Regions from separate parts of the Salinivibrio sp. IB574 genome, predicted to be linked through region 2. Evidence: riboswitches for the same ligand, from Rfam matches in the RefSeq annotation. Region 2 holds a riboswitch; the other holds the start of a gene.
What was found. Region 2 has a riboswitch for lysine ahead of BZJ17_RS11615 (Na+/H+ antiporter NhaC family protein). Riboswitches for the same ligand answer to the same signal wherever they lie in the genome.
Positions count from the first base shown of each region.

Region 1 (14,734 bases), on a different contig from region 2:
CGAAAACACACCACCGGGCAAAAACGGTGAAGTGCAAATCACTGACGCCTTGCTCAAGCAAGCGCAAGCCGGATGTGTGTTGGCCTATAAATTTAAAGGGGAGCGCTTTGACTGTGGCAGCGTGGAAGGCTTTATCGAAGCCACTAATCATTGCTATCAAAACCTCTACTTAGGCGGCAAAAACAAAGACGAAGCCACGGTTAAAAACCCGTAATCCCCGCTCTGCGTTGCGTCTCGACGTAAGGACTTTCCACCTTGGCAAAAGGCTGTGTAAATATACAGCCTTTTTTGTTTGGTCACAGCGCCGTCTGTGCGATACTGGGCACCGGTGACCAATAAGTGAGCTGACTGAGAAGTAGGATAACAATGGATAATATCGACGTCAGAGGCGCGCGTACGCACAACCTCAAAAACATCAACCTAACTATTCCCCGCGATAAGTTGATTGTCATCACCGGGCTCTCTGGATCCGGCAAATCATCTTTAGCCTTTGATACCTTGTATGCAGAAGGACAACGTCGCTATGTTGAGTCTTTGTCGGCTTATGCGCGCCAGTTCCTCTCTTTGATGGAAAAGCCCGACGTTGATCATATTGAAGGCTTGTCCCCCGCTATCTCCATTGAGCAAAAATCAACCTCGCATAACCCGCGCTCAACCGTGGGTACCATCACCGAAGTGTACGATTACTTACGCTTGCTGTATGCGCGGGTCGGGGAGCCTCGCTGTCCGACCCATGATGTGACCTTGGCCGCTCAGACGATTAGCCAAATGGTCGATAAAGTGCTTGCCCTACCAGAGGGCAGCAAACTGATGTTGCTCGCCCCGATTATCAAAAACCGCAAAGGCGAGCACGTTAAAACTCTCGAAAACCTTGCCGCACAGGGCTTTATTCGCGCACGTATTAATGGCGAAGTCTGCGATCTGTCCGATCCACCGACACTCGAACTACATAAAAAACACACCATTGAAGTGGTGGTGGATCGCTTTAAAGTCCGTGAAGATCAACAGCAACGCTTAGCGGAATCGTTTGAAACTGCTCTCGAGCTCACTGGCGGCAGCGCGGTGATCAGCTGGATGGATGGCGACGGCGAAGAGCTGATCTTCTCTGCCAATTTTGCCTGCCCGCACTGCGGTTACAGCATGCAAGAGTTAGAGCCACGCCTGTTTTCCTTTAATAATCCGGCTGGCGCTTGCGGCACCTGTGATGGCTTAGGCGTACAACAGTACTTCGATCCTAAACGGATTATTCAGAACCCTGCGGTCAGCCTCGCCGGTGGGGCGATTCGAGGCTGGGATCGACGCAATTTCTACTACTTTCAGATGCTACGCTCACTCGCTGATCACTACGACTTTGATCTCGAGCTGCCCTGGCAAGATCTGTCTGGCACCATTCAAGACATTCTGCTTTACGGTTCAGGCCCGAAAGAGATCGAGTTTAAATACGTCAACGATCGGGGCGATATTCGTGTGCGCAAACATCCCTTTGAGGGGATCCTCAACAATATGGAGCGTCGCTACCGTGATACCGAGTCTAATGCGGTACGTGACGAGCTGGCTAAGTACATTGCGACTAAACCGTGTGCAAGCTGTGGCGGGTCACGATTGCGTCAGGAAGCACGCCATGTCTTTATTGATGGCCGCAACTTACCTGAAATTTGCGAGCTGAGCATTCAACAAGCCCTCGACTTTTTTGAACAACTAACCTTATCGGGTCAACGTGCCAAAATTGCCGAAAAAGTCATGAAGGAGATCCATGACAGATTACGCTTTTTGGTCAATGTCGGGCTTAATTATCTTAACTTGTCACGAAGCGCCGATACGCTTTCTGGCGGGGAAGCACAGCGTATCCGCTTGGCGAGTCAAATCGGGGCTGGCCTGGTCGGAGTAATGTACGTGCTTGATGAACCCTCCATTGGTTTGCATCAACGAGATAACGCACGCTTACTCGATACGCTGGAGCATTTACGCGATCTCGGAAACACCGTGCTTGTGGTCGAGCATGATGAAGACGCCATTCGCGCCGCCGACTATGTGATTGATATTGGTCCAGGCGCTGGTGCTCACGGCGGACAAATCGTGGCCGAGGGCAGCCTCGACGATATTCTCAACAATGACAACTCGCTAACCGGACAGTACCTCAGCGGCAAGCAGGCGATTGCCGTTCCAGAGACCCGTCGCCCTCGAGATCCCGACAAAATGTTGGTGCTTAAAGGTGCAACAGGGAACAACTTAAAACATGTCGATTTACACTTGCCCGTAGGCTTATTCACCTGTGTCACCGGCGTATCTGGGTCAGGAAAGTCGACATTAATTAACGATACCTTCTTTAAAGTGGCCCACCAGCAACTCAATGGTGCCACCACCGCCGAACCCGCGCCTTACGAGTCTATTGACGGGTTAGGACATTTCGACAAAGTGATCGATATTGATCAAAGCCCCATTGGGCGTACTCCACGTTCAAACCCAGCCACCTATACGGGGATCTTTACGCCGATACGTGAGCTCTTCGCCGGCACGCAAGAGGCTCGGGCACGCGGGTATAAAGTGGGTCGCTTTAGCTTTAACGTACGCGGCGGTCGCTGCGAAGCCTGCCAAGGCGATGGGGTGATCAAAGTAGAAATGCACTTCTTGCCCGATGTGTATGTGCCTTGTGATGTGTGTAAAGGGAAACGCTACAACCGCGAAACACTCGAAGTGCGCTATAAAGGCAAAACTATCGATGAAGTCTTGGAAATGACCGTCGAAGACGCACGTGAATTTTTCGACGCCGTCCCCGCTATCAAGCGTAAGCTACAAACGTTGATGGATGTCGGTCTGAGTTATATTCGTCTAGGCCAAGCCGCCACCACCTTATCAGGCGGCGAAGCACAGCGGGTAAAACTGGCCCGTGAGCTATCTAAGCGCGATACCGGTAAAACGCTATATATCCTTGATGAACCGACAACCGGCTTGCACTTCCATGATATTCAGCAGTTGCTGAATGTGTTGCATCGCTTACGCGAACAGGGCAACACCATTGTGGTGATCGAGCATAACCTAGATGTGATTAAAACCGCAGATTGGATCATCGATTTAGGACCTGAAGGCGGTAACGGCGGCGGTGAAATCATTGCTCAAGGTACGCCAGAAGAGATCGTCAATGTGGTTGGTAGCCACACGGCCCACTTCTTGAAGCCCATGTTGGAGCGATAATGACACAGGCGTTACCCACCCACCGAGTGAAACGAAAACCGCTTACGGTGCCCTTTTTAGGGGCACTGGCGGCGTTATGGCTGATCTGTTTGCCATTGTATTCGGTCGACTTGCCGTTGGTGGGTATTCGCCATCCTGCTGCCGCTCTGTCGTTACTCACGCTTAGCTTGGTATTGGGGTTTGCCGGACTGGAAGTGTGGCGACAGCACACATGGCGCGTCACTCACTTAACCTGGGCGTTAGTGGCCGCCACGCTCTGTGCCAGTGTGCCATATCTTTATCCGCAAGCGGCAACGCTAAATAGCGGCTATGCCATCGCCGCATTGGTTCTCAGCCTCGGTTTTTTCTCCAGCTTACAGCAGTTTATTTTTAATCATGCCCAGCGACAAAAGCTACTGGCCGTCTTGATGCTTGCCTCTTGGTTGGCCATCCTTTCCGTCTTAGGCAACCAATCGCCACCGGGCATAGCGCCTTTTAAGTTTGAACATTGGGTGCCGCATTTACCCGCTGCCGTGACCCATGCGTTATTACTCACCGGCCTAAGTTTGGCGGCTTATCTGCTCGCCCGAGAGCCAAGTAACCGCTACCGCCATCCCATAACGCAAAGCGTGTTGGTGTTCACGCCAGTGGTTATCCTGCCCGTGCTTGCCATGCAAGGACGACCGCTACTGCTCCTGTTTGCCCTTTGCGCCATTGCCTTGCAACAAGTTTATCTCAGTCGCTTTGCGACGCGGCGCCAGCATCTTGCGTGGCTGGCCGCCATGTCTGCCGGTGCGTTACTCGCGGTGTTCGGACTGACCGGGCAAGAAAGCTGGCAATGGCTCACGCCTCAAGACAAACGCGCACTGTGGCTTGCATGGCAGCAATTTCAACAAACGCCTTTTTTTGGCGTTGGCATGGGTCATGGACAAACGACTCTACTGCTCGCATCGGCGGCACATCCGGGACACACTGGCCCCGTGAAATTGCCGAGCGCGCTAGCATTGTGGTTATTGGAAGGTGGGCTTGTGATAGCACTGGCGTATCTTGCGGTGATACTGCCACTGGCGCTTCGCATTATCCGCGCCCCTTCAGGCACGCGGCGTATGCTCGTTGCGCTCGTGCTTCCGCCACTCACTGGCTTGCTTATCTATCCGGCCAGCGGTACGCAGTGGTTTAACGGTATTTTACTGCTCATGTGGCTGTACTGGCTGGATAATTTAACCAGCAAATACCAACGAATCACATTTTCTACCGCCGAATATGGGCAGCGTATCGCGACACGCAGTATTGTCACTGTAATGATCTTGGTGGGATTGTTGTGCCTATCATCGGTGTATTTAGCCAATCGCTACCTGCGTGACTCTTTATTAACCTCTCAGCGTATTGCGCTCTACCAGCAACATCCATGGTGGCAAAGCAAACTCACCCAAGGGCTCGCGGAACAGCACTTTCAGCACACCCTAGAGACACTGTCGGATGCCGAGCGCCACCAGCACCTGCACCTATGGCTGCAGCATGTGGCACAACACCCCACGTTTACGGGTTACCAGCATGCTTACCAGATTGCACTGCAAATTGGCGATACGCAGCGGGCACGCGATATTCAGCAAGAGGCGCGATATTTGTTTCCGCAAGCCGCCAAGGTGTGGACCACTCGCCACACCTTACCGATGCGCACTCCGCCGGAATAACGTACGCTTAGCGCAGTGCGTCGCCCAGTGCTTTTAAGCATAGCGCGATGTTTTCTTCACGCGCACTGTAACCCATCAAGCCAATTCGCCATGCCTTACCAGCGAGATCGCCCAAGCCAGCACCGATTTCGAGGTTATAGGTGTTGAGCAAATGTTGGCGTACCGCGCCATCATCGACGCCATCCGGGATATACACCGCGTTSAATTGCGGCAAGCGATAAGGCTCATCCACCACAAAGCGGATACCTAAATCGTCCAACCCCGCTTTTAAGCGTTGATGCATGGTTCGATGACGCTGCCAAGCGTTCTCAATTCCCTCTTGATATAACTTGAGCAATGATTCATGTAACGCATACAGACTATTGACCGGTGCAGTATGGTGATAACTGCGTTTGCCGTCACCGCTCCAATAGCCCAGCACTAAGCTTTGATCGAGAAACCAGCTTTGCACCTTGTGGGTGCGCGCTTGCATTTTTTCAACGGCACGCGCTGAGAAGGTGACCGGCGATAGGCCCGGAACACATGACAAGCATTTCTGACTACCAGAGTAGACCGCATCAAGTTGCCATTCATCGACTTTCAAGGGTACACCGCCAAGTGATGTTACGGCATCAACAATGGTAAGGCAGCCGTGCTCGCGCGCCAGCGTCGCCAGTGTTTGCGCATCTGAGCAAGCGCCCGTGGAGGTTTCAGCATGAACAAACGCGACGATGCTAGCTTCTGGGTGCGCTTTTAATGCCGCTTCCACCTTTTCAGGGCTGACAGGCTCGCCCCATGCATCGTCAACCATCACCGCGTGTGCACCACAGCGTTCAACGTTTTCTCGCATTCGGTCGCCAAACACCCCATTGCGACAGACAATCACGGTATCACCGGGCTCTACAAGGTTAACGAAGCACGCTTCCATTCCTGCACTCCCGGGGGCAGAGACCGCAATGGTAAACGGATTCTCGGTCTGAAAGGCATATTGTAAGAGCTGTTTGACCTCATCCATCATCGCAATAAAAAGGGGATCGAGGTGTCCCAACGTCGGACGACTCAACGCCTGCAACACTTGCGGAGAAATATCAGACGGGCCAGGGCCCATCAGGGTGCGCTCTATCGGCTGAAATGAGCGGATATCGGAAATTGAAGTTGCCATAACCTATCCTTGTGTCTGCTAAATTTGCGCTTTCCGTTATAGCATACTTTGTGTTCATCGCCCCATTGTCACATTGCGAACTTACGTGCTAGAGCGCATATTCAACAGGTGGCGGATAGCAGCGACATAGGTGCCTGATCGTCGCTTTGCAACTCAATTGGCGGTTGACAACCACTCACCAGCGCCCGTAATGTAACCACTCACCATGTGGATCAACACATGGCCGAACATACAGAAGAGGTGCATCACTSAGGCAGTTATCACGCGGAGCCCTACTCCAAGGCGTGATAATCAGGGGAGGCGATGCCGAGGGGGTTCCGACAGGGTAAGGAGCCGCCGGCCATGAAGGCTGAATCCTTCAGGCTGTCACTTGTCATCCATTTGGACAGACAGGTGGAGCGCTTCTGGCAGAATGCCTGCCGTTTGCTCTTCCTTTTTGCTCGCGTTTGCGACGTGACTTCTGATGTTCCCCACTGACTTTTAAATATGTTGAATCAATGAGCACGAGCTCAAAAGGGGAAAAGGACGTGAACCCGTTACCATCTATTTCAGTCGCTAAATTTGGCGGCACCAGTGTTGGCACCTTTGCCGCCATGCAACAAAGTGCCGCAGTGATTATGCGCCACCCCGAGACCCGTTTTGTAGTGATTAGCGCATGTGCCGGCGTCACCAACCATCTTGTCGCCTTAGCCCAAGGCATAAAAAACGATGTCTTACGCCAAAACACACTGGATGCAATAGACGCTATCCACCAGCAAATACTGGCAGCTTTGCCCGCTTGTCATCACACCCAAGAAGCAGTGCGAACGCTCCACCAGCAGATTATCTCCTTGAGTGAGCAAGCCTGTGAGGCCCCGAGCGAAGCGCTTACCGATGCCTTGGTTGCCTGTGGCGAGCTTACCTCTACGCACCTGTTTACTCGCTTGCTCGTCCACCTTGGCCTGCCAGCAGCTCGGATTGATGCCCGCGAATATTTGAAAACGGATAGCCAATTTGGTCACGCTATTCCAGATATCGCCCTGACTCAGCAACAGTGTCAGCGCTTGAATGCGCAGCTAGACAATCACATTCTCGTGACCCAAGGATTTATCGGTGCCGACAAAGAAGGACGAACGACCACTCTTGGCCGAGGAGGCAGCGACTACAGTGCCGCTTTGTTTGCCGAAGCGCTCGGGGCAACAAGCTTGGCGATTTGGACCGATGTACCGGGCATTTATACTACCGACCCACGCCTCGCTGCCAAAGCACGTCCTATTGCTGAGATCAGCTTTAGTGAAGCATCGGAGATGGCGACGTTTGGCGCCAAAGTGCTCCACCCGTCCACGCTATTACCCGCGGTACGCCAGCATATTCCTGTCTTTGTCGGGGCGGCCTGTGCGCCGGAAAAAGGCGGGACTTGGATCCGAGAACACGCGGAATCATCCCCCCTATTCCGCGCCATTGCGTTACGCCGAAATCAAACCATGGTGACCTTGACCAGTTTGACGATGTTCCAAGCGTATGGCTTTCTTGCCAACGTCTTCGCGATCCTAGCGCGCTATCAGATCTCCGTCGATCTGATCACTACCTCCGAAGTCAGTGTGTCTTTGACGCTCGATCAAACCAATACACAAGGTGAGGTGCCCCGTTTGCCTGATGCCGCCTTGGAGGAACTCTCGACCTTGTGCCATGTTGACGTTTGCCAACACTTGGCCGTGGTCGCCTTAATTGGTAATGAGATGCGTCATACTCCGGGGGCGGTGACGCCGGTATTTAACGCCTTAGATACCGCCACCTTGCGCATGATTTGTTATGGCGCGAGTAATCACAATGTCTGTATGGTGGTTGATGACGACAGTGCCACCGAGGTAGTGCAGCGTTTACATACACAGCTTTTTGAGTAACACCCAAAAGAAAAGCCAGCGCGCGCTGGCTTTTCTCGGTTAGGCATTAAGATTAGGGCCTAGCCACTTTTCAGCTTCCTCAAGACACCAGCCTTTACGTGCCGCGTAGCTATCACGTTGATCGTTTTGAATTTTCGCTACCGCAAAGTAACGTGACTCTGGATGGGAAAAATACCAACCCGAAACCGACGCGCCCGGCCACATGGCATAGCTTTCGGTAAGTGTCATCCCCGTATGCGCTTCTACCGATAGCAATTGCCAAATCTTGCCTTTCTCACTGTGTTCAGGACAGGCGGCATAACCTGGCGCTGGCCGGATCCCTTGGTATTGTTCGCGGATCAGGGCGTCGTTATCAAGCGTCTCATCGGGCGCATACCCCCACAAGGTGATCCGAATTTGCTGGTGAAGATATTCCGCAAAGGCTTCTGCGAGTCGATCCGCCACCGCTTGGATCATGATCGCGTTGTAGTCATCCCCTTTCGCTTTGTACTCTTCCGCCAAAGCAGACTCACCAATGCCGCCTGTCACCGCAAACGCACCAATCCAATCCGCCTGACCGCTACTTTTCGGCGCAATAAAGTCTGATAAGCAATAGTTCGCACCACGCGGCTTTTGTGTTTGCTGACGCAAGTGATTCAATATCGTGCTCACCGTTTGTCGTGACGAGTCGGTATACACTTCAATATCATCATCCACGCTATTGGCAGGAAAGAGGCCACACACCCCTTTTGCCGCTACCAAGCCTTCTGCCTCGAAACGATCGAGCCAAGCATTGGCGTCTTGATACAAGCGACGGGCTTCCTCCCCCACCAGCTCGTGATCCAAAATCGCGGGGAATTTGCCACTGAGAGACCACGTCATAAAGAAAGGCGTCCAGTCGATATACTGACGTAAGGTCGCTATCGAGACATCATCGTAAACATGGATGCCTGGCTTCGCCGGTTGCGGAGGCATATAGTTTGCCCAATCCGTTTGCCACTTGTTATCGCGAGCCTGCTCCAAGGTCACCGGTGGCGTGCGGGGCGCTTTACGCTGATGCTGCTCACGCACAGTGTCATACTCTTTGGCCAAACGCGCGACAAAATCAGGTCGCTGCGTCTCGGATAATAACGAGGAGCACACCCCAACCGCACGCGACGCGTTGGGTACATAGACCACGGGCGCATGGTAATGCTGCTCAATTTTCACCGCGGTATGGGCTTTGGAGGTGGTCGCACCGCCAATCAACAGAGGAATATCAAACCCTTGTCGCTCCATCTCTTTCGCCACGTTCACCATCTCATCTAACGATGGGGTGATCAGACCCGACAGACCAATAATGTCGACGTTTTCTTCTCGGGCCACCGACAGGATCTTATCGGTCGGCACCATCACACCGAGATCAATAATCTCAAAGTTATTACACTGCAGCACCACGCCAACAATGTTTTTGCCAATGTCGTGTACATCGCCTTTGACGGTGGCGAGCAGGATCTTGCCATTGGTCTGCCCTTGCTGCTTTTCTGCATTGATGTAAGGTTCAAGGTAGGCCACCGCTTGCTTCATCACCCGTGCCGACTTCACCACCTGAGGCAGGAACATCTTGCCTTCACCAAACAAGTCCCCAACCACGTTCATGCCTGCCATCAACGGGCCTTCAATGACTTCTAGGGGTTTACTCGCTGCCGCGCGAGCCAGCTCGGTATCTTCAACAATAAATTCTGTAATGCCTTTGACCAGTGCATGTTCCAGCCGCTTTTCCACTGGCCAGCTGCGCCACTCCGCGGTTTCCGCGACTTCGCTCTCACCACTATCACGATAGCTGTCGGCGATCTCCAATAAACGCTCCGTGGCGCCATCATCTTTGTTGAGCACCACATCTTCTACTGCCAAGCGAAGCGATTCAGGCAAATCATCATAGATGGCTAACTGGCCCGCATTGACGATCCCCATGTCCATGCCATTTTTGATGCAGTGATACAAAAACACCGCATGAATAGCCTCACGGACGGGGTTGTTGCCTCGAAACGAAAACGACACATTTGAGACCCCGCCCGAGATCATGGCATGCGGTAAAGTTTGCTTGATATCAGCCACGGCGTTGATGAAGTCGACCGCGTAGTTATTGTGCTCATCAATGCCGGTGGCAACCGCAAAGATATTGGGATCGAAGATAATGTCTTCCGGCGGAAAACCGACTTGCTCGACCAGAAGATGATAGGCCCGCGTACAGATTTCTACTTTTCGTGCCTGAGTATCGGCCTGTCCTTGCTCATCAAACGCCATCACTATCACCGCTGCACCATAGCGACGGACCAAACGTGCTTGGTGAAGAAAGGCTTCTTCTCCTTCTTTGAGCGAAATAGAGTTGACGATGCCTTTCCCTTGAATGCACTTGAGGCCAGCTTCAATCACCTCCCATTTGGAGGAGTCAATCATCACAGGCACACGGGCGATATCCGGCTCGGCCGCGCAAAGATTGAGAAATCGCACCATGGCCTTTTCGGCATCCAACATACCCTCATCCATATTGATATCGATGATTTGGGCGCCGTTTTCCACTTGCTGCAATGCCACTTCAAGCGCTTCGTCATATTGCTCTTCAACGATTAAACGTTTAAAGCGTGCTGAGCCGGTCACATTGGTGCGCTCACCCACATTAACGAACAAGCTATCGGCATTAATGGTGAGTGGCTCGAGTCCAGATAAGCGACAGGCGACGGGATGAGCCGGCAAGGGGCGAGGAGGATGCGTCGCAACAACATCACTGATCGCTTGAATATGTTCGGGGGTGGTCCCGCAACAGCCACCGACCAAGTTGATAAAGCCAGATGCCGCCCACTCATCAATGTGCGTCGCCATCTGTTCAGGAGAGAGATCATATTCGCCAAAGGCGTTGGGCAACCCCGCGTTCGGGTGGACAGAGACAAAGCCCTCACAAATGTCGCTCAGCTCTTTAACGTATTGGCGCAATTCCGCCGGCCCGAGCGCGCAGTTCAAGCCAAAAGACAGTGGCTCGACATGACGCAACGAGTGATAAAAAGCGGCGGTGGTTTGTCCGGATAAGGTACGCCCAGATGCATCAGTGATAGTGCCAGAGATCATAATGGGCAGGCGTGAACCACGAGCATCAAAGACCTTCTCCACCGCAAACGCACAGGCTTTGGCATTCAAGGTATCAAAGATGGTCTCCAACATGATGATATCTACACCGCCCTCAATGAGGGCTTCGGTAGACTCAGCATACACGTCGACTAACTGATCAAAACTGACATTGCGAAAGCCCGGGTCATTCACATCCGGTGAGATCGAGCACGTTCGGTTAGTGGGCCCTAACACACCCGCGACAAAGCGGGGTTTAGTTGGCGTTTTCGCCGTCCACGTATCAGCAACCTCACGCGCAAGCCGAGCGGCCGCTAAGTTGATTTCCGCACTCAGCGCTTGCATGTCGTAATCGGCCATCGCGATTTGGGTGGCGTTAAAGGTATTGGTTTCAATAATGTCCGCGCCCGCAGCCAGATAATCACTATGTAGGGCAGCGATTTTATCGGGCTGAGTCAGCACCAAAAGGTCATTGTTACCTTTTACATCACAGTGCCAATCTTTAAAACGCGCGCCACGATAATCGGCCTCATTGAGCCCTAGCCCCTGAATCATGGTGCCCATACCACCATCGATTACCAAAATACGTTCGCGCAGTTGCTGTGTCAGTCGGTCCATACTCATTACGCTTATCATCTTCCTCATTGCGATAATTTCATCCTACCACAGCGAAAATGGAAATCTAGACGTCTATTTAAATGAATTAATATTGATCTATTTCAAATCTGCTGTTCGTTTTGGAAGCGATTTCTATTAATATTTTGTAACTCTTTTTTCCACTCCCTAGCCGTATCAGGAATGATGTATGTCAACCTACGCTATCCTCAGCTTTATGGCCGCTGCCGCCATTATCATCGCGTTTATTAACAGTAAAATTAGCCGCGTCCAAACCACCATCGCAATCACGGCGGGTGCACTTTTACTGTCTTTAGGGATAGTGATTGCCGGTCAGTATCAAGCCCTGCCTCTAAAGGCGATTGCCGCGCAAACCTTAGGGGATATTCATTTTGAGGAGTTTCTCCTTGAGGGCGTGCTTGGCTTTCTACTTTTTGCTGGAGGGCTGGGCGTCAAACTGCCTTCGTTTTCAGACCAAAAATGGGAAATCACCACTCTTGCACTCGGTGCGACACTGATCTCCGTGTTTTTAGTGGGATCTGGTGTGTGGGGCGTGTTCCAACTGATTGGGGTACAATTTGATTATATTTACTGCTTACTTTTCGGCGCCCTGATCTCACCCACGGACCCCATTGCCGTGCTTGCGATTGTCAAAAAATTACATGCCCCCATGCGTATTACCACCCAAATCGAAGGCGAGTCGTTGTTTAACGATGGTTTTGGCTTGGTGGTGTTTGTGACTATTTTCACCCTCGCATTCGGACACCAAAACCCAACCTTGGCGGGCACCCTGTCGCTGTTTGCGCAAGAAGCGATTGGCGGCATATGTTACGGCCTAGTTTTAGGCTATGCCTTTCACCGTTTGATTTGTGCCACTAACGATCACTCCATGGAGCTGTTACTCACTTTAGCCATTCCCAGTGCAGGCTATGTGCTCGCCGATATGCTGCATGTTTCCGGACCACTGGCAATGGTCGTCTCCGGGATCATGATCGGTAACTGGACCCGCTTTATTGGCTTTTCCAAAGAGAGTGAAGATCACCTCGACCATTTCTGGGAACTGGTCGATGAATTTCTTAACAGCTTACTGTTCTTGCTCATCGGCTTAAGCTTGTTGCAAATCACCTTTCATGAAGAGGACTGGATTGTAATGGGTTGTGTCGTGCCTTTAGTGCTAGCGGCTCGCTATTTGAGTGTCAAAGCCTGCTATCTCGGTTTCCGATGCTTTCGCGAATATAACCCGTGGGCTGTGCGCATTCTCACATGGGGAGGATTGCGTGGAGGCCTCGCCTTGGCCATGGCCATGGCGGTACCAGCCGGCATTATTGTGGTCCCAGAAAAACAAATCGATGTCAGAGAGCTGATTTTGGTGATGACTTACGCGGTGGTGGTGTTTTCTATTTTGGTACAAGGCTCAACCATGACCGGCATGGTTGATAAAGCAAACGCAGCTCAAGACGAGATGGACAAGCGCCTTCAATGAACTCCGCTCCTTTGTCTATCATAAAGGCGCCAGATGGCGCCTTTATTATTCATCAAGCGTAAAGTTAGACGCTGAAAATGTATCCAAGTCGAAGGGGGTTTGCTGATAGACACAATAGTTCAGCCAATTCGCAAACAGCAGATGCCCGTGACTGCGCCAGCTCACATACGGTGGCTGAGAAGGATCGTCATCCGGATAATAGTTAATGGGGATCACCGGCTCCATCCCTTCCTCTAAATCACGGTGATACTCATCATGCAAGGTATGCGCATCATACTCAGGATGCCCAGTGACAAACACATTGCGCTTATCTTTGGTCGCGGCCAGATACGTACCCGCCTCATTAGAGGTGGCTAAGATATCCAGATCGGTATGTTCATCCAAATAATGGGGAGAAAAGTCTGCATAACGTGAATGAGGCGCTAAGAAGCTATCATCAAAGCCGCGTAATAGCGGATGCTTAGATAACTCCCTATTTACCTGATGGCGATAAACACCTGATAGCTTTTCTTTGCGGGTTTTCTTAGGCAAATCGTAAAGTAGCTTTAATCCTGCTTGCGCTGCCCAACAGATATAGAGTGTGGAGGTGACATGTTGGTGTGCCCAATTCATCACATCCTGTAAATGCTCCCAGTAAATCACGTCCTCAAATTGCACTAAGCCGAGAGGCGCGCCTGTCACAATCAAACCATCAAAGTTACGCCCCCGCACAGCCTCAAACTGGCGATAGAAGGTATCAAGATGTTCAGTCGGCGTGTTCTTGCTTGGTCGGTTGTCTATCCGTAAAAGCTCAACATCCACTTGCAAAGGGCTATTAGAGAGCAGGCGCATAAATTGCGTTTCTGTCTCGATTTTCTTTGGCATCAGATTTAGAAGCAGGACTTTCAGCGGACGGATGTTTTGGCTTACCGCGCGCGTTTCTGTCATCACAAAGATATTTTCACGCCGCAGAATATTGGTCGCGGGAAGTTGGTCCGGAATTTTAATCGGCATCACTGCCTCCTAGAGATGTTTAGACGTCCAGATATCTAATAACATAACGCAGCCCATTATGGAGCTCAAGCAATAATCAAGTGGGATAAAGCAATACTCTATTGAGAATAGAAAGGAATCGGTATGGAAGGACAATACGTAAAAACGAAAAAGCCCTCCGCGAATGCGGAGGGCTTAAAAATAACTCTTGGCAGTGACCTACTCTCACATGGGGAGACCCCACACTACCATCGGCGCAGCAACGTTTCACTTCTGAGTTCGGCATGGGTTCAGGTGGTGCCGTTACGCTATGGCCGCCAAGAAAATACTGGTGCTGATAGGCAGATTTGAACTGCCGACCTCACCCTTACCAAGGGTGCGCTCTACCAACTGAGCTATATCAGCGAAAACGCTTTACCAAAGTCTTACGTCAATCTGCTTTGATACTTCAATTCGTTTTTGCCTTCAGATTTTTTCAAAAAATCTGAAAACAAGAAAGCAAGCCTGGCGATGTCCTACTCTCACATGGGGAGACCCCACACTACCATCGGCGCTGCTTCGTTTCACTACTGAGTTCGGCATGGAATCAGGTGGGTCCAAAGCGCTATGGTCGCCAAGCAAAATTTTGTCTGGAACAAAATTTAATGCACTTCAGTGCGGCCCGTCAGGGTCAAATACAAGGATGTATTTGATA
Region 1 covers NZ_MUFN01000028.1:32,245-46,978, forward strand. Annotated here, with positions in the region: gene galU (UTP--glucose-1-phosphate uridylyltransferase GalU) at 1-214, shown strand, start outside; gene uvrA (excinuclease ABC subunit UvrA) at 367-3,192, shown strand; gene BZJ17_RS13435 (hypothetical protein) at 3,192-4,865, shown strand; gene BZJ17_RS13440 (alanine--glyoxylate aminotransferase family protein) at 4,873-6,006, opposite strand; lysine riboswitch at 6,234-6,418, shown strand; gene lysC (lysine-sensitive aspartokinase 3) at 6,504-7,889, shown strand; gene metH (methionine synthase) at 7,929-11,606, opposite strand; gene BZJ17_RS13455 (sodium:proton antiporter) at 11,776-13,068, shown strand; gene metA (homoserine O-succinyltransferase) at 13,114-14,061, opposite strand; rRNA gene rrf (5S ribosomal RNA) at 14,247-14,362, opposite strand; tRNA gene BZJ17_RS13470 (tRNA-Thr) at 14,370-14,445, opposite strand; rRNA gene rrf (5S ribosomal RNA) at 14,543-14,658, opposite strand.
Region 1: linked by a shared signal. The riboswitch ahead of lysC (lysine-sensitive aspartokinase 3) and the one ahead of BZJ17_RS11615 (Na+/H+ antiporter NhaC family protein) in region 2 are both predicted to bind lysine.

Region 2 (17,690 bases):
CAAACCATTCGCCACCATATTCGCCAGTTGATCTTGAATCGTCTTCATGAACTCGGCCCCGAGAGTATTCAAGGTCGTCCGGCGGGCAGTTGGGCTAGCTTGCTCCTCGAGCAAGTCGAAGAATTACAGGACTTCTTTGCCCGCTATTTACCGCAGATGGCGATTGCCGTATTGATCCCCGTGGTGATTCTCGTCACCGTGTTCCCCATCAATTGGGCCTCCGGCTTGATATTCTTGATTACCGCGCCGCTGGTGCCCTTTTTTATGGCCTTGGTGGGGATCAAAGCCGCCGACGCAAATCGCAAGAATTTCAAAGCACTGCAACGACTGTCAGGCTATTTTTATGACCGTTTGCGTGGCTTACCGACACTGCGACTGTTCAATCGCACTGATGCAGAAGCCGAACAACTGCATCTAGCGTCACACACCTTCCGCAAACGAACCATGGAAGTGCTACGACTGGCTTTCTTGTCGTCCGCCGTACTCGAGTTTTTTACGGCCATTTCCATTGCAGTCGTGGCCGTCTATTTCGGTTTCAGTTTCATTGGTGAACTTAACTTTGGCCACTATGGTGCCCCGATATCGCTATTTACCGGCCTATTTGTGCTGGTGCTCGCGCCTGAGTTTTACCAGCCATTACGTGATCTTGGCACGTTTTATCACGCCAAAGCCCAAGCGATTGGGGCTGCCGAATCCATCGTCGAGTTTCTCGATGCGCAACCCGATACCGGCACACAAGGCCAAGAGACACCCGATCTCGAGGCTGTGACCATCACCGCGCGCGATCTCGAAGTGCTCAGCCCTGATGGCCATGTCTTGGCTGGGCCGCTCAACTTTGACGTCAAAGCCGGTGAGCATATTGCACTTGTCGGCGTCAGTGGCGCAGGCAAGTCGAGCCTGTTGAATGCACTGCTCGGCTTTTTACCCTATCGCGGCAGTCTGGTCATTAACGGTTGTGAGCGCCGAGCGCTCTCACTCACCCATTGGCGCCAAGCGATCAGTTGGGTAGGCCAAAATCCACAGCTATTTCATGGCTCTATTCGTGACAACATTGCGCTCGCCAACCCTGATGCCACGCCAGAGTCGATTAATCATGTAATGACACAAGCCTATGTCGATGAGTTTGTCATGCGTCTGACCGACGGACTGGCTCATCCCGTTGGCGACCGCAACGGCGGACTGTCAGTCGGCCAAGCACAGCGTATCGCGGTTGCACGTGCTTTATTGCAAGACGGTGCACTATGGGTATTGGATGAGCCGACGGCAAGCCTCGATGCCCACAGCGAACAACTGGTCAATTTGAGCTTACACACAGCGACCCAAGGAAAAACCTGTATTCAGGTGTCACACCGCCTCGATGCGCTCGACAACTGCGATCAGGTTTGGGTCATGGCTGATGGCGCCATCACTCAGCAAGGCAAATTCAAAGATATCGCCGCTCAAGGGCAGCTTGCTGACATGCTGGCCTCAGCAGACAGGAGAAATCTCGATGCGTGAACTACTCCCCTACTTACGCCTGTATAAGCGTCACTGGTTTGGTCTTAGCTTGGGCATGGTGTTGGCGTTTGCCACCTTGTTTGCCGCGATTGGCCTATTAACCTTATCGGGCTGGTTTATCGCTGCGGCGGCCGTGGCTGGACTCACTGGCATGGCCACCTTCAATTACATGTTGCCCGCTGCTGGCGTGCGTGGTTTTTCTATCGGCCGTACCTTTGGGCGCTGGGCAGAGCGCGTCGTCAGCCACAATGCCACGTTTAAATTGCTTGCCGACCTGCGGGTAGCGTTTTTCCGTAAGCTTGCGCCTTTGGTGCCGGATCAAACCCTGAATGTGCGTGATGGCGACCTGCTCAATCGCATGGTGGCCGATGTTGATGCGATGGATCACGTCTATCTGCGCTTGGTCAGTCCCATGGTTGTTGGCGCCCTCGGTGTCCTTGCTGTGAGTCTGTTTTTGGGTTGGTTCGACCCAACCTTAGGGCTAGCGTTAGGCGGCTGTTTATTGGCGTTACTGCTGGGGTTACCCGTTATTTTTTACCATCTTGGTAAGCAACATGGACGCGAGCAATTAGAACAAAATGCCGCTACCCGAATCGCCCTACTCGATTGGCTGCAAGGCCATGCCGAGCTCGCCCTTTTTGGCGCAGAATCCCGTTATCGTGCACGGGTTAATGACAGTGAAAAAGCCATGCTAGCCGCGCAAGCGAACATGGCAAACGTCACCGGCTGGGCGAATGCGGTGCTGATGGCGGCAACCGGTTTAACCTTAGTTTTGATGATTTGGTTAGCTGCCGATGGTGTGGGTGGTCGCTTGCCCGATCCGCTTATTGCAATGGTCGCGTTTACCACTATGGCAAGCTTTGAGTTGATGATGCCCATCACCGCGGCTTTCCAATATTTGGGGAAAACCCTGACCGCGGCTAAGCGGCTCAACCGGATTACCGAGCGTACACCCAGTGTCTATTTTCCGCCGCAAGGACATGCCGATGCGGTGCAAGGTGAGCTCAAGCTGGATAACGTCAGTTATCAATACCCAGAAACTGCAAACCCTGCATTAAACCACATTTCTTTGCACGTACATGCGGGGCAAAAAGTGGCGCTACTCGGTCGGACCGGATGTGGAAAATCAACCCTGCTTAGCTTGTTAACGCGCGCATGGGATCCAAGCAACGGTGAGATCCATCTTGATGGCAAGCCGTTACGTCAATGGTCAGAGCCGGCGTTACGCCAAGCGATTTCTGTCGTCACGCAACGGGTCGACATGTTTAATGGCACCTTGCGCGATAACCTGCTCTTGGCATGCCCGCAGGCCAGCGACGAGACACTGACGCAAGTGTTAACCCAAGTAGGCTTGCAAACCTTGCTGGCCGAGCCAGGACTCAATGCATGGATGGGAGATGGAGGCCGACAGCTTTCTGGTGGCGAACGACGACGGATTGGTATTGCGCGTGCCCTTTTGCATGACGCACCTATCGTTTTATTAGATGAGCCAACCGAAGGGTTAGATGTGCAAACGGAGGCGCAGATCCTATCCTTACTACAGCAACATTGTGCAAACAAAACCGTGGTGTTTATCACTCACCGCTTGGTCGGGCTTGAGCAAATGGACACCATTTGTCTCATGGATGCCGGTGAGATTGTCGAACAAGGCGATCATGCTGCACTCATGACGGCAAACGGACGCTATGCACAACTGCGACAACGCTTGTAACACATGGAGAGACTGCGGGTATGACCCTCTTTTTGCCGCCATTAGCGGCAGATGATTTTCGCTTTCCTCCGGTGAGCGATGCACTCGCTCATCCAGATGGCCTGTTAGCTATTGGCGGCGATCTCTCGGCTGCACGGCTCATGTCTGCCTATCGTAGCGGTATTTTCCCTTGGTTTGGTGAAGAAGACCCGTTGCTGTGGTGGTCGCCAAGTGAACGGGCCATCATTCGTCCCTCTGACTTTCACGTCAGCCGCAGCTTGCGCAAAGCGGCGCGCAAAAGCCAAGTGACCGTGACCATCAATCACGCCTTCGAGGCAGTGATTCATCAATGTGCCGCCATCAGGGGCCCTGAGCAAACTTGGATCACCGACCAGATGCGTGAGGCCTACCTCGCCCTTCACCAGCAGCACGATGCGCACAGTGTCGAAGTGTGGCAAGAGGATCAACTCGTAGGGGGATTGTATGGTGTCGCCGTAGGACAGTTTTTCTGCGGTGAATCCATGTTTTCGCTTATCGATAATGGCTCAAAATTCGCGCTTTGGCAGTTTTGTCGTCACTTTCAAGCTCAAGGTGGGCACTACATCGATTGCCAAATGATGACGCCCCACCTTGCCTCTCTCGGCGCCAAGGCATGGCCTCGGGATGAGTTTATTCACGCCCTATACGCGGCGCGAGACACGCGCTTAAAAACCGCATATATGCCGCACGTTATCGCGGACTTTCGTGAGAGGCAGTCATGAGCGTCGCGCTAAAAGTCGGCCTTACTCCAGCTTCTCGCTGCCAATATATATCGACAGAGAACGAACAGCTCGCGGTCGTGTTATCCCCCGACATGCACCACCCTGCGGGTTACCAGCAACTGATCAACGCCGGTTTTCGCCGCAGTGGTAACATGATGTATCGCCCGCATTGTCCTCACTGTAATGCGTGCCAATCCTTGCGCATTGATGTTGGCGCGTATCAACCAAGTAAAAGCCAAAAGCGCCATCGCAGCCAACTAAAACGGCTGCGGGTAAAGGTTAGCGACCAGCTCGACCCAAACTGGTTTTCACTTTACGATCAATACATCACCGCGCGCCATGCTGATGGCAATATGTACCCAGCTAAAGCGGAGGACTTTATTGCCTTCACCCATAGCGACTGGCTTCACCCCTGCTTTATTCATTTGTATGAGCCTAATAACGGTGAAGAGACCTTGGTTGCGATTGCCGTTACTGATGTGCTGAGTGACGGTTTAAGCGCCTTATACAGCTTTTTTGACCCGTTCCATCGTTTTTCATTAGGACGCGTCTGCATTCAAGCTCAACTTGAATATGCCAGCGCCGAGAAAAAATCGTGGCTTTATCTGGGCTATCAAATTGATGATTGTCCAGCCATGCGTTATAAAGCGGATTACTTCCCGCACCAACGCTTTATAAATCACCAATGGCGACCCTTTAGCTTGCCTATATCCACCGCTTAGTGGCTATTTTTTCTAGCAAGCTTGGCGTCAACAGGGTAAAATTCGCACCCGAACTTTACAGACTTTCAGAATAGAGGCATTATCTGTCGGTCAAAAAATTGGCTAAAACAGTAAGCCTAAGAGGATTCAATGGCAAAAGAAGACGTAATTGAAATGCAAGGTACCGTGCTAGACACGCTACCTAACACTATGTTCCGCGTTGAGCTAGAGAACGGTCACGTGGTGACTGCCCACATTTCAGGCAAGATGCGCAAAAACTATATCCGCATCCTGACCGGCGACAAAGTCACTGTTGAAATGACCCCTTACGATTTGTCGAAAGGTCGCATCGTTTTCCGTTCGCGTTAATCCTCATAACGCGATCAAAAAACCCGGCGCATGCGCCGGGTTTTGCTTATCAGACTTCTCCTACGCTCTATGCAGGTTCCATCTGGTCGCTGAATTGGAAATCCAAGCGGTTGTTTTTAAGCACAACACGCACTGTCCCACCGTTCACTAGGCAGCCAAACAACAGCTCGTTTGCCAACGGCTTTTTCAGGTTGTCTTGAATCACCCGGCCCATTGGACGCGCGCCCATAGCTTTGTCATAGCCCTCTTCGGCAAGCCAGCGCTTCGCTTCGGAGGTCACTTCCAAAGAGACCCCTTTCGCATCCAGCTGAGCTTGTAACTCAACAATAAACTTATCAACCACTTGCAGAATGACCGTTTCATCAAGGTGATTAAACCAAATGATGTTATCTAAACGGTTACGGAATTCCGGTGAGAACACCTTTTTGATTTCCGACATCGCATCGTGACTGTGATCTTGTTGAATCAAGCCAATAGACTTACGGACCGTCTCTGCCACACCGGCGTTGGTTGTCATGACCAAAATAACGTTACGGAAATCCGCTTTACGGCCGTTGTTATCGGTCAACGTCCCGTTATCCATCACTTGTAGCAACAAGTTGAACACGTCCGGATGCGCTTTTTCGATTTCGTCCAGTAGCACTACCGAGTGTGGATGCTTGATCACTGCATCAGTTAACAAACCACCTTGGTCGTAACCCACGTAACCTGGAGGCGCACCAATCAGTCGACTCACAGTGTGGCGCTCCATATATTCGGACATATCAAAGCGCTGTAACTCGATTCCCATGGCACGTGCCAGTTGCACCGTGACTTCGGTTTTACCCACACCGGTTGGCCCTGCGAATAAGAACGAACCCACAGGCTTGTTTTCCTCGCCTAGCCCCGCTCGGCTCAGCTTAATCGCTTCCGACAGCGCCGTAATCGCCTTGTCTTGACCGAACACCAGCATCTTCAGCTTATCTTCCAACGACTGAAGCACATCTTTGTCCGAGGAAGATACTGATTTTTCTGGGATACGCGCCATCTTGGCAATCATCGACTCGACGTCCGCAACATTCACGGTTTTCTTACGCTTGCTCGCTGGCGCCATCCGACAACGCGCCCCAGCCTCATCAATCACATCAATCGCTTTATCTGGCAAATGACGCTCATTGATGTATTTAGCCGACAGTTCAACCGCCGCACGGATCGCCTTGTTGGTATAGCGAACCTCATGGTGCGCTTCATATTTCGGCTTCAAGCCCATCAAAATCTTTGTGGTGTCATCGATAGACGGTTCAATGACATCGATTTTCTGGAAACGACGGGCTAACGCACGCTCCTTCTCAAAGATGGAGCCATATTCTTGGTAGGTTGTTGAGCCAATACAGCGTAACTTACCGCTGCTTAACAATGGCTTAATCAAGTTTGCGGCATCAACTTGTCCACCACTCGCCGCCCCTGCACCGATAATGGTGTGGATTTCGTCGATAAAGAGTACGGCATGATCTTCTTTCTCAAGCTGCTTCAAGATGGACTTAAAGCGCTTCTCAAAATCGCCACGATATTTGGTACCCGCAAGAAGCGAGCCGATATCAAGCGAGTAAATCACGCAATCTTTGATGACATCAGGGACTTGCCCTTCTACGATTCTCCATGCGAGGCCTTCAGCGATAGCGGTTTTACCCACGCCGGCTTCGCCGACTAACAGCGGATTGTTCTTACGACGGCGACATAGCACCTGAATGGTGCGTTCCAGTTCCTTGTCACGACCAATCAACGGATCAATGCCCCCGACCCGCGCGAGCTGATTCAGGTTGGTGGCAAAGTTTTCCAGTTTATCTTCACCGGGCTCGCCACTCGCCTCTTCAGCGCCCATGTCGCTACTCGGCAAATCGTCGTTGTCGTCTTTCGTTGTGCCGTGAGAGATGAAATTCACCACATCCAAGCGACTCACGTCGTTCTTTTTCAAAAGGTAAGCCGCGTGAGACTCTTGCTCGCTAAATATCGCGACCAATACGTTCGCACCACTCACTTCGCTGCGCCCTGACGATTGCACATGGAACACCGCGCGTTGCAGTACGCGCTGGAAACTCAATGTCGGTTGCGTTTCGCGTGATTCATCATCAACAGGGATAAGAGGGGTCGTTTGCTCAATAAACGCATCGAGCTCTTTACGCAGGCCATCTAGGTCTGCGCGACAAGCTGTCAAGGCTTCTTGAGCGGCGGCGTTGTCAATTAACGCGAGAAGCAGGTGCTCCACCGTCATGAATTCGTGGCGCTTTTCACGCGCACGTGCAAAGGCTCCGTTGAGACTCGCTTCAAGTTCTTTATTCAGCATAAGGCACCTCCCTCAATAACCGCGCTAAAGCGTGCCGGAGAAATCATGCTTTCTCCATGGTGCACAGCAATGGATGACCATGCTCTTTGGCGTACATCATCACTTGTGCCACTTTTGTTTCCGCTACCTCTGCGGTGAATACACCGCAAACGGCTTTTCCTTCGTAGTGCACCGTCAGCATGACTTGCGTCGCTTTGTCCACGTCCATGGCAAAAAACGTCTGGAGCACTTCAATGACAAACTCCATCGGCGTGTAGTCATCGTTGTTCAGCACCACCTTGTACATAGATGGCGGTTGTAGCTTCGTCTTCTCTGACGCTGCGATGTCAGCATCAGGGAGCGCCCACTCGTTCCAATTACTCATAACCACTTACAATGCATTGTTTGGGTGTCTAGGCTGTCGTTGTGGCGGGGCGTTGCTGCCATCCACTGATCCCGTCCACCTATCTTTAAAGTTAAGCCACAGATTGTATTCCAGCAACCCTTTCAATGCGAACAAAGTGTGTCTGTGCAATTGTTAGTCACTTACTGATATATCTAGGGGTAAAAGTGCTAAAACGTTCACCGTTCAATAAAAAACATCTCAGCCCTCACCATAAGCAATGTACAAAAATAAAGACATTTCACGGCTATAAAGTGGAAACAACTGTGTTGATGGGATTGAAAAAGGGATTTGCGCTAAATCTATCTCAGTATTTAGACGTAAGAAATTATTCATAAAACAACAAAGTTTATTACACCCAATGATTGCGATTTCATTCACGCTACTAGGTTATCTCATCTTGTATAGTGAGATAAATAACTCTAGATACAACACATAACTAGCTGAATTTATAACAATTAAGTGACATTCCACCTATAACAAATAGCGACGTACCGAGCATCCATAGTGAGAGGTGACTCGATAGATTCATGAAAATGACATTATTGTTTTTTATGCATTTATCGTCAGGCTCTCACACTTTTCCGGATTACTATGAAAATGTTGTTATAAGTTATTATCGATACTTGACTGCCTAAAAGTATCTACTACAGTGGGAATTGTGGTAGATAAACTAACCACTTTTTGATCGCACGCTCACCATCTTGAGCAAATGCTGTCTGATGCGTGCTAGCGCAGAGGTCATGAGTGGGCACTTAGTTTATTGCAAGGTATGCAAAAGTTTGATGCAAGAGGGATGTTTCGCATGGAAACTGGTACAGTAAAATGGTTTAACAATGCCAAGGGATTCGGCTTTATTTGTCCTGAAGAAGGAGAAGGCGACGTTTTTGCGCATTACTCAACAATCCAAATGGATGGATACAGGACGTTGAAAGCGGGTCAAACCGTCAGCTACGAGGTTCAAGAAGGACCGAAAGGCTACCATGCGAGCCAAATCGTCCCCGTTGAACAAGAAGCAGCGAAATAACAACGCGTTATTCGCGACGGTTACAAAGGAAAAAGCGAGCGCATTGCGTTCGCTTTTTTTCGTACTCGGCGCGCTCTACCTTATCGAGACACTCGCCCATCGCAGGCCATGCTCATAGTAAGCCAAGAGCTTCCTTATAGTGCAACCGGCAAACCGACACATAACGCTCGTTACCACCGATCACAACTTGATCGCCATCAGCGATCGCATTGCCATTCGCATCTTGGCGGATCACTCGATTGGCTTTACGACCACAATGACAAACCGTTTTTAGTTCTACTAACTTATCCGCCCAAGCGAGTAAGTATTGAGAGCCTTCAAATAGCTCTCCTCGAAAGTCTGTGCGTAATCCATAACACAACACAGGAATACGCAATTTATCGACCACATCAGTTAACTCAAGCACTTGCTGCTTGGTGAGAAACTGGCTCTCATCCAGTAACAAGCAGTCTACTTTTTCGTGTTCTTGAATGGCTGAAACATGTTCGAATAAATTGGTTTCATTGTGGTATAGGTGCGCCTCTGTCTCTAAACCAATTCGTGAGCTAATTTTTCCCTGACCATATCGGTCATCGATTGCCGCTGTATATAACAGGGGCTGCATGCCTCGCTCTTGATAATTAAAGGCTGATTGCAAAAGTGTTGTCGACTTACCGGCATTCATTGCGGAGTAATAAAAATAAAGCTGCGCCATTGTTATCTCGGATTATTCGGTCATCAGGCTTAAAATCAATCCAGCATGCTACCGGATCTCATCAAAAAGGAAAGCCCCGACCAGCGGGGCTTTGCGCTCAATCCTATTATGAGGTAGTTACGAGCGAGATTAGGCCATGGCTTTGCAAGGGCGCTTTTTCAGCCACAGTAGCGCAAAACAAAGCGCGACAAAGGCCAGTGTCGTGGCGGCAAATGCCAACCATAGTGATGCGGTAAAGCCAAGGACAAAAAAGCCAACCGCGGACACCAGAGCGCCACCAATCGCATAAGGTAACTGTGTCGAGACATGATCAATATGCCCACAGCGTGCCCCTGTGGATGACAAGATGGTGGTATCTGAGATCGGTGAGCAATGGTCACCAAACACCGCACCGGCTAATACCGCCGACAGCATAGGTAACATCAAGGAAATTTCCGTCGCCGCAGCCAGATCGCCCGCGATCGGTAGCATGATACCAAAGGTTCCCCATGAGGTGCCGGTCGCAAATGCCATCACTGCCGCGAGTGAAAAGAGCACAACAGGGAGTAGCTCAGATGGCATATTGCCCTGCACCAATGAAGACAGATATTTACCCGTTTGCAAGTCGCCGATGATATGGCCAATAGACCATGCAAACAGCAGAATAAGAATGGCCCCAAACATGGATTTCGCCCCGACCCATAAGGTTTTGCTGATCGCAGGCGCACCAATCCCTTGTTTGATCGTCATGGCTAAAGCAACGATAAGTCCAGCTGCGCCTCCCATCAGAAGGGACATGCCTACATCAGTATTCTCAAACGCGCCGAGTACTGAGAAAGATACATCGTCACCTGCCAACGCTTGTGCACCGGTGTAGAGCATCGCACTGATGGTCGCCACAACGAGGACCACAATCGGTAACACCAGATCAGAAACCGTGCCGTGCTCGCTTTCTTCAATCCCAAGATCGTCACAAAGATCGGCACAATTGTCGCTTTCATCCCCTAAGCGACTGCCTTTTTTTGCTTGGTATTCAAATTGACGCATGGGGCCAATATCAAGCTGAAACCAAATCACTGCAAAAACCAGCAGAAGCGCAAAGATTGCATAGAAGTTCATCGGGATCATGGTGACAAAGGCGCCGAGCGGCGTGTAATCAGTCACCCCATGTGCGACTAAAATCGAGCCGATGACGGTAATGATATAAGCGCCCCAGCTCGAAGCGGGGGTGATAACACACATAGGTGCGGCGGTCGAATCGAGAATATACGCCAGCTTGGCTCGAGACACATGGAAGCGATCGGTCACAGGGCGCGAAACAGCCCCCACCGCCAAGCTATTAAAATAGTCATCTACGAAAATAAATACGCCCAAGAAAGCCGCCAGTAGCTTTGCTCCTCGTTTGCTTTTAATTCGGCTCTGTGCCCAATTTGCAAACGCTCGTGTTCCTCCAGAGAGCGACAATAAAGCGGTGATCATCCCGAGTAGTACGAGGAAAGCAAGAATACTCATATTCCAGCTATTAATGCTGCCGTCAGCCACAAATAGGCCGGCAACCACATCAAAAAGGTATTGCGCCGATGTCCCTAGGGAAAAGTCAGCGAGTAGCAAGGTACCGAGTACAATCCCCATGCCTAGCGACAACAGCACGCGGCGTGTTGCAATGGCAAGGCCCAAAGCCAGCAAGGGTGGAAGTAACGATAAAGCGGATGAAGAAAAGTCTGTTAAGTTCATGATCTCAATATCAACCAATTGGTTGGAGATCTACTGCAGAAACGAAGACTGGTAAGGCGTGGTAACACACAGCAAACAACTTGCCTCCTACAGTAGCGCTCCATAGTGTGTCCTAATTACTATGGCAGTGCTGCCCCTATTCGGTAACAGCCCCAGCACAGTCGGCATGATGGCCTTACTGGCTTCGGCGTTGGCTCCTTTCATGTGCGGTCACTGGCATCACCCTCGTGCACATTACTTATAAACAACGCACCTCTACGTTAAGAGTGGAGCATTCTACACAAGATGTTCACTATCGCAACTGTTCACGCACAAAAAGCCACCACTTAAAACGTCACACTATCAAGTGTCGATGAAATCAGTCGCAACCACTCAAAATTTGGGCATATTTAAAAAAACACCCTTAAATATGGGTAACAAATATTGCGAACAGAAAATAAATAATGAAAAATAGGCACTAACTATTTTATGTAATATTGTATATTTCACTTATACTGTTACCATCCGTTCAATTAACATATAAATCAAATAGGAACCCAATAATGTCTGATGCAATGAAAGCGTTACTTAACCTACGCAGCTTACGTGCTGTCGCGAAAGAAATGACCGCCGAGCAACTTAAAGAAGCGTTAGAAAAGCTGCAAACCGTCGTTGAAGAACGTGAAGAGATTGAGCGTCAAGCGCAAGAAGAAGAAAAAGCACGCCTAGCGAAACTAGAAAAATACCGTGAGATGTTAATCGCCGATGGTATTGAACCTGATGAACTCATGAAATTATTAGGTGGTGCAAGCAAGTCTAAATCAACAGGCAAGCGCGCGGCACGCCCTGCTAAATATCAATACACTGATAGCGACGGCTCGGTAAAAACATGGACCGGTCAAGGTCGTATGCCGAAAGTGATCCGTGAAGCAACCGAAAATGGTAGCGCGAAATTAGAAGACTTCTTGATCCCTGGCCAACAAGCCTAAGTGTTGCACATAAAGATAAAAAAAGAGGCCGGACGGCCTCTTTTTTTTATCTGATTCGTAAAACTCTGTCATCATCCATTAACCAAACTTTATCCGGTCTGCCAAATGACTGACTGCTAACGCAAAGTAGTGCGAACGGTTCCATTTCAACAAGCTTTGATAATTGTTATAAACCAAATAAGCTCGTCCAAGTTCATCATCAGGCTGAATCAACCAAGCTTGAATATCGACATTCGGCAACGCTTGGCCATTAAGACGCGTTACACCTAATGCTTGCCATTGATTCAATGACAGCGCCTTATTACTTTCGACACCAAGTTTATTCCTATCTATATGCTTTGGTAATTTAACTTGGCGTCCCCATGTGTACGTATCGTCCCAGCCAGCTTGTTTTAGATAGTTCGCCGCAGAAGCAAAGACATCAGCTTCCGTTTGCCAAATATCTTTTTTACCATCTTGGTTCCCATCAACCGCATAATGAAGGAAAGACGTCGGCATAAACTGGCTTTGCCCCATTGCACCGGCCCATGAACCTTTCATGTTTTCAGGCGCAATATGCCCTTCTTGCAATATGGTCAGTGCTGCCATTGTTTGTTGGCGGAAAAAGGCTTCTCGACGCCCATCATAAGCCAATGTGGCCAGTGCTTCGATAACATTGTAGTTGCCTTGCAGTTTGCCAAAATTACTTTCCACGCCCCACAAGGCTACAATGAAACGAGGCTGAACCTGATATTCCTCACCGACTTTTTTTAGCGCCGCATAATGTTTTTTATACAGCGCTTTCGCCTGATCGACTTTCCAATCCGGTACGGCGCGGGGAATGTATTCATCCAAGGTTAAACGCCGCTCAGGTTGATTTCGATCGGCACTGACCGCCCGTTCATGATACTCAATGCCAGCAAACGCGCGTGCCAGTATATCGTCATCAATCCCTGCTTGACGCGCTTCCTCTTTCAATGATTCGACGTACTGATCAAACCCTTCTTTTGCAAATAGCGGCCCCGAGGTAAAAACTGAGGCTGCAACCAATGCTGAAATCAAACCTTTGCGCATACGCTTCCCTAATTACAATTTTTCATTCTTGTTTCGGATAGCCTGCAACGCCGCATCCGGTGGCGGTGGTAATTGTAGAAAGAACCCTTCGTTTTGCAGACTTTGTTTCACTTTCTCAATATCAACAACCGCAAGTCTTTCTCGCTTACCGAGATCAATCATCATGGCAAACTCTGGTTGTCCAAAACTGTTCATTAATGCTTCTGGCACATCATCGAATTTATCTCTCCCCGGTACATAAAGATAGGTGCCTTCTTTCTTTTTGCTACGATAAATTGCGCAATACATCTCAATGTCCTCATCAGCATGCCATAACGATGGCGAAATAGTGTCATCGACGAGTTAAGGTTTGTTAGGCTTTGCCGCAAAATGTGTCACACAATGCTCACTAAACGCGGCTCACATCGCGCACCATGACAAGAAATCGCCAAAATTAGGGGGCAATGTCCGCCGAATATCAAACCCTGCTTGCCGCATCGATGCTGTGAATATACCATGCTATCCAACGTCTGATAATGCGCGTTTGACTCGCGTTTCAACGATATAACCGGAATCAAACAACATGCACAAACACCCGGAGTTGAAAGGCTCAACTTTTACTTTGTCTGTTCTTCATCTTGTGGATGACAATTTTACTGAAGCGGCCGCCATTTTGGCTGATAAGGTTTCTCAAGCCCCCGCATTTTTTGAAGGCGCGCCTGTGGTGGCGGATATCAGCCGTTTAAAGCTATGCCCAGATCTCACCGCTTTAAAGTACTGTTTAAGTGAAACTGGGATGATTTTAGTCGGCCTTACTGGCGTCACGCATAACGATACCCGCCAGCAAGCCAAATCGGTGGGGCTTGCGGTACTCAAATCGAGCAAGCAATCTCGTGTTGCCGATCCGATTCAAACCCCCACTAAAGTGGTCACGAATCCCGTGCGCTCGGGACAGCAAATCTATGCCAAAAATGCTGACTTGGTGGTATTGAATCATGTCAGTGCCGGGGCGGAAGTCATTGCTGATGGCAGTATTCATATTTACGGCGTGCTGCGCGGCAGAGCCATTGCCGGCGCCAGCGGCCAGCAGCAAGCGCGTATTTATTGCCAGAATTTACAATCAGAATTATTGTCAGTAGCCGGTAGCTACTGGCTAAGCGACAAAATTCCATCTGAGTTTATTGAGCGCCCCGTCATGGTCTCGCTCAATCAAGAAAGCTTACAAATAGACCCCCTCACGCTATAACAGAATAAGGACGAGGAATGGCACGAATTATTGTAATTACCTCCGGTAAAGGCGGTGTTGGTAAAACCACGTCGAGTGCAGCACTCGCGACGGGACTCGCCATGGCTGGCAAAAAAACCGCAGTGATTGATTTTGATATTGGTCTTCGTAATCTCGATTTAATTATGGGATGTGAGCGCCGCGTGGTGTATGACTTTGTCAACGTGATCAACGGCGAAGCCAACCTTAATCAAGCGCTGATCAAAGACAAACGGGTTGAAAATCTATTTATTCTTCCAGCCTCACAAACTCGTGATAAAGATGCGCTCACCAAAGAGGGCGTCGAGCGGGTGTTAAAAGAGATGGATGAGCTTGGGTTTGAATACATCATCTGCGATTCGCCTGCGGGTATCGAAGCTGGCGCCCTCATGGCCCTTTATTTTGCCGACGAAGCCATCGTCACGACCAACCCTGAAGTCTCTTCGGTGCGCGACTCTGATCGCATTCTGGGCATTCTCGATTCAAAATCTCGCCGCGCCGAAAACGGTGAGGAACCGGTTAAGCACCACTTGCTCTTAACCCGTTATAACCCAAGCCGCGTCACCAACGGCGAAATGCTCAGCGTGTCGGATGTTGAGGAGATCTTACGTATCCCACTGTTAGGGGTCATCCCAGAAAGCCAGTCAGTACTGCATGCCTCAAACAAAGGCGAGCCTGTGGTTCTCGATCAAGAATCGGATGCGGGACAAGCGTATGAAGATGCCATTGCAAGATTGCTTGGCGAAGAGCGCCCATTCCGCTTTATTGAGGAAGAGCGCAAAGGTTTTCTAAAACGCTTATTTGGAGGCTAATGTGGCATTGCTAGAGTTCTTTCGGCCAGCCAAGAAAAATCCGCCAACATTGCAAAAGAGCGCCTGCAAATCATTGTTGCGGAGCGACGCAGTGCAGATAGCCCTGCCCCAACCTATTTGCCACAGCTCAAGCAAGATATCTTAGATGTGATCCGTAAATATGTGGATATCGGTCCAGAGCAAGTCTCCGTGAGCCTCGAGCAAGGGGACGACGATCTTTCCGTCTTAGAGTTAAATGTGACTTTGCCCGAAGAAGGGAAAGAGAGCTAAAGCGTGAGCCTCGTTCGCTGATTGTAGAAAAGCGGTGCTAAGCACCGCTTTTTTAATGCGTCACTGGCGCACTAGGAATCATCTCTATCAGGCGCTTGCCAATCAGAGTATATCGCCACCCTTGTGCGAGGTCTGGGCGTTTATCCTCCGCTTTATGCTCTCGCCATACCCAACTGATCAACTGATTCAATTGCTTCTTTGAGCCAATAAACTCTGGTACAAAACCCTGCTCATCCGCACACTGTTGAACGCTTTCTTTGAGCGTCTTAATCACGGCTTTGTAACCCGGCTCATCGACTAAACGCGTGATGGGTTGTGGCCACTTCGCTTTAGGAAGCTTCTCAGCTTGCTTCGCCAGCGTGATCAAAGTTTGGGCATGATAGCGAATCTCAAATTTATCAAAATCATGCGCTTGCATTTGCTCAACGCTACGAATTCCAAATCGCGCCATTTTCCAAAGGTGAAGCTCTTTCACTATGAAATTAAGCGCAATATCGCGACGTCGTGCCTCTTTCGCGCGCCACTTTGCAAGCGATTGAAGTACCGCCAATTGATTCGGCTGCAGCTGCCACGCGTATTTAATATCAAGATATGCCAGCGAATCCTCTTTGGGTTGGCGCTTTTTGTCACATAAGCGGGTACATTCTTCTTGCAACGCCGCTTGCCACTGTGTTTTTGCCAAGGCTTTCTCAAGCGCTTGGTACAGAGGCATCAAATAATACACATCCGCCGCCGCATAATGCTTTTGCTTATCGGTTAGTGGGCGCGCACACCAATCAGTGCGTGATTCGCCTTTATCAAGCGCCACTCCCACATAGGTATTCACCAAACTCGCAAACCCCTCTGATACACCGTGCCCTAAAAAAGCAGCCATCAGCTGGGTATCCACCATAGGGGTAGGTAAGGTACCAGCATAGTGTTGGAACACATCTAAGTCTTCACTACTGGCATGCAATACTTTGGTGACATTGGTGTCAACCAGCAATGCCCACAACGGGGAAAGATCCTCGATTTCAATCGGATCGATGAGTACAAGTTGCTCACCATCATACAATTGCACCAACCCAAGTTGCGCGTAAAACGTACGGGTACGCACAAATTCGGTATCGACCATCACAGCAGGTTTCTGGCGCATTTTTGCGCATACGTCGACAAGTTGTTGATGTGATGTGATTAGTTGATAATTCACAAGTTAGCCTATAAAGAAAATGCCGGCAATGCCGGCATTTCGTGATTCGTTACGCTCCAGTTTACCCTTTTCGCGGGCAGCACGCATCAAGCAGAAGCTTTTTGCGGCGCCTTAGGGGCTTCATCGCGTAACTCTCGGCGCAAGATTTTACCTACATTGGTTTTCGGTAGCTCATCGCGGAATTCAACCACGCGAGGCACTTTATAACCGGTCAGGTGCTTACGGCAGTGCGCTATCAGATCATCACGGGTCAGCGACGGATCCTTTTTCACCACACAAATCTTAACGACTTCGCCTGAGTTTTCGTCTGGCTGACCAATCGCGGCCACTTCCAATACCTTATCATGCAGGGCGACCACATCTTCCACTTCATTGGGATAGACGTTAAAGCCTGATACAAGGATCATGTCTTTTTTACGATCGACGATGTGTAAGAAGCCGTCATCATCAAACTGCACCACATCACCGGTTGCCAACCAACCGTCTTCATCGATACTTTCACGCGTCGCCTCTGGTCGGTTCCAATAACCTTGCATCACTTGCGGACCACGCACCAACAATTCGCCCGGTTGGTTATCGGCGACATCTTCACGATTCTCATCCACAATACGGACTTCCGTAGATGGGACGGGCAAACCGATCGACCCGTTGTAATCACGCAAATCATAAGGGTACGCCGCCACAAGCGGTGAGCACTCGGTTAAGCCATAGCCTTCTAGGAGGTGCTTACCGGTCAGTTTTTTCCAGCTTTCTGCGACAGCGCGTTGTACCGCCATGCCACCACCAACAGTAAGGCGTAAGTTGGAGAAATCTAACTCATGAAAATCTTCGTTGTGTAGCAAAGCGTTAAAGAGGGTATTCACCCCTGTAATCGCCGTAAATGGATATTTTTGTAGCTCTTTGATAAAGCCCGGAATATCACGCGGGTTGGTGATCAACAGGTTCTGTCCACCCATTTCAATAAACAGCAGGCAGTTTACGGTTAGCGCAAACACGTG
Region 2 covers NZ_MUFN01000021.1:77,478-95,167, reverse strand. Annotated here, with positions in the region: gene cydD (cysteine/glutathione ABC transporter permease/ATP-binding protein CydD) at 1-1,497, shown strand, start outside; gene cydC (cysteine/glutathione ABC transporter ATP-binding protein/permease CydC) at 1,490-3,208, shown strand; gene aat (leucyl/phenylalanyl-tRNA--protein transferase) at 3,229-3,948, shown strand; gene BZJ17_RS11645 (arginyltransferase) at 3,945-4,670, shown strand; gene infA (translation initiation factor IF-1) at 4,800-5,018, shown strand; gene clpA (ATP-dependent Clp protease ATP-binding subunit ClpA) at 5,086-7,341, opposite strand; gene clpS (ATP-dependent Clp protease adapter ClpS) at 7,385-7,705, opposite strand; gene cspD (cold shock domain-containing protein CspD) at 8,529-8,750, shown strand; gene BZJ17_RS11620 (thymidine kinase) at 8,863-9,444, opposite strand; gene BZJ17_RS11615 (Na+/H+ antiporter NhaC family protein) at 9,574-11,157, opposite strand; lysine riboswitch at 11,243-11,423, opposite strand; gene BZJ17_RS11610 (H-NS family nucleoid-associated regulatory protein) at 11,700-12,125, shown strand; gene BZJ17_RS11605 (lytic murein transglycosylase) at 12,204-13,178, opposite strand; gene BZJ17_RS11600 (YcgL domain-containing protein) at 13,191-13,466, opposite strand; gene minC (septum site-determining protein MinC) at 13,741-14,403, shown strand; gene minD (septum site-determining protein MinD) at 14,421-15,233, shown strand; partial or broken gene minE (cell division topological specificity factor MinE) at 15,235-15,503, shown strand; gene rnd (ribonuclease D) at 15,556-16,692, opposite strand; gene fadD (long-chain-fatty-acid--CoA ligase FadD) at 16,779-17,690, opposite strand, start outside.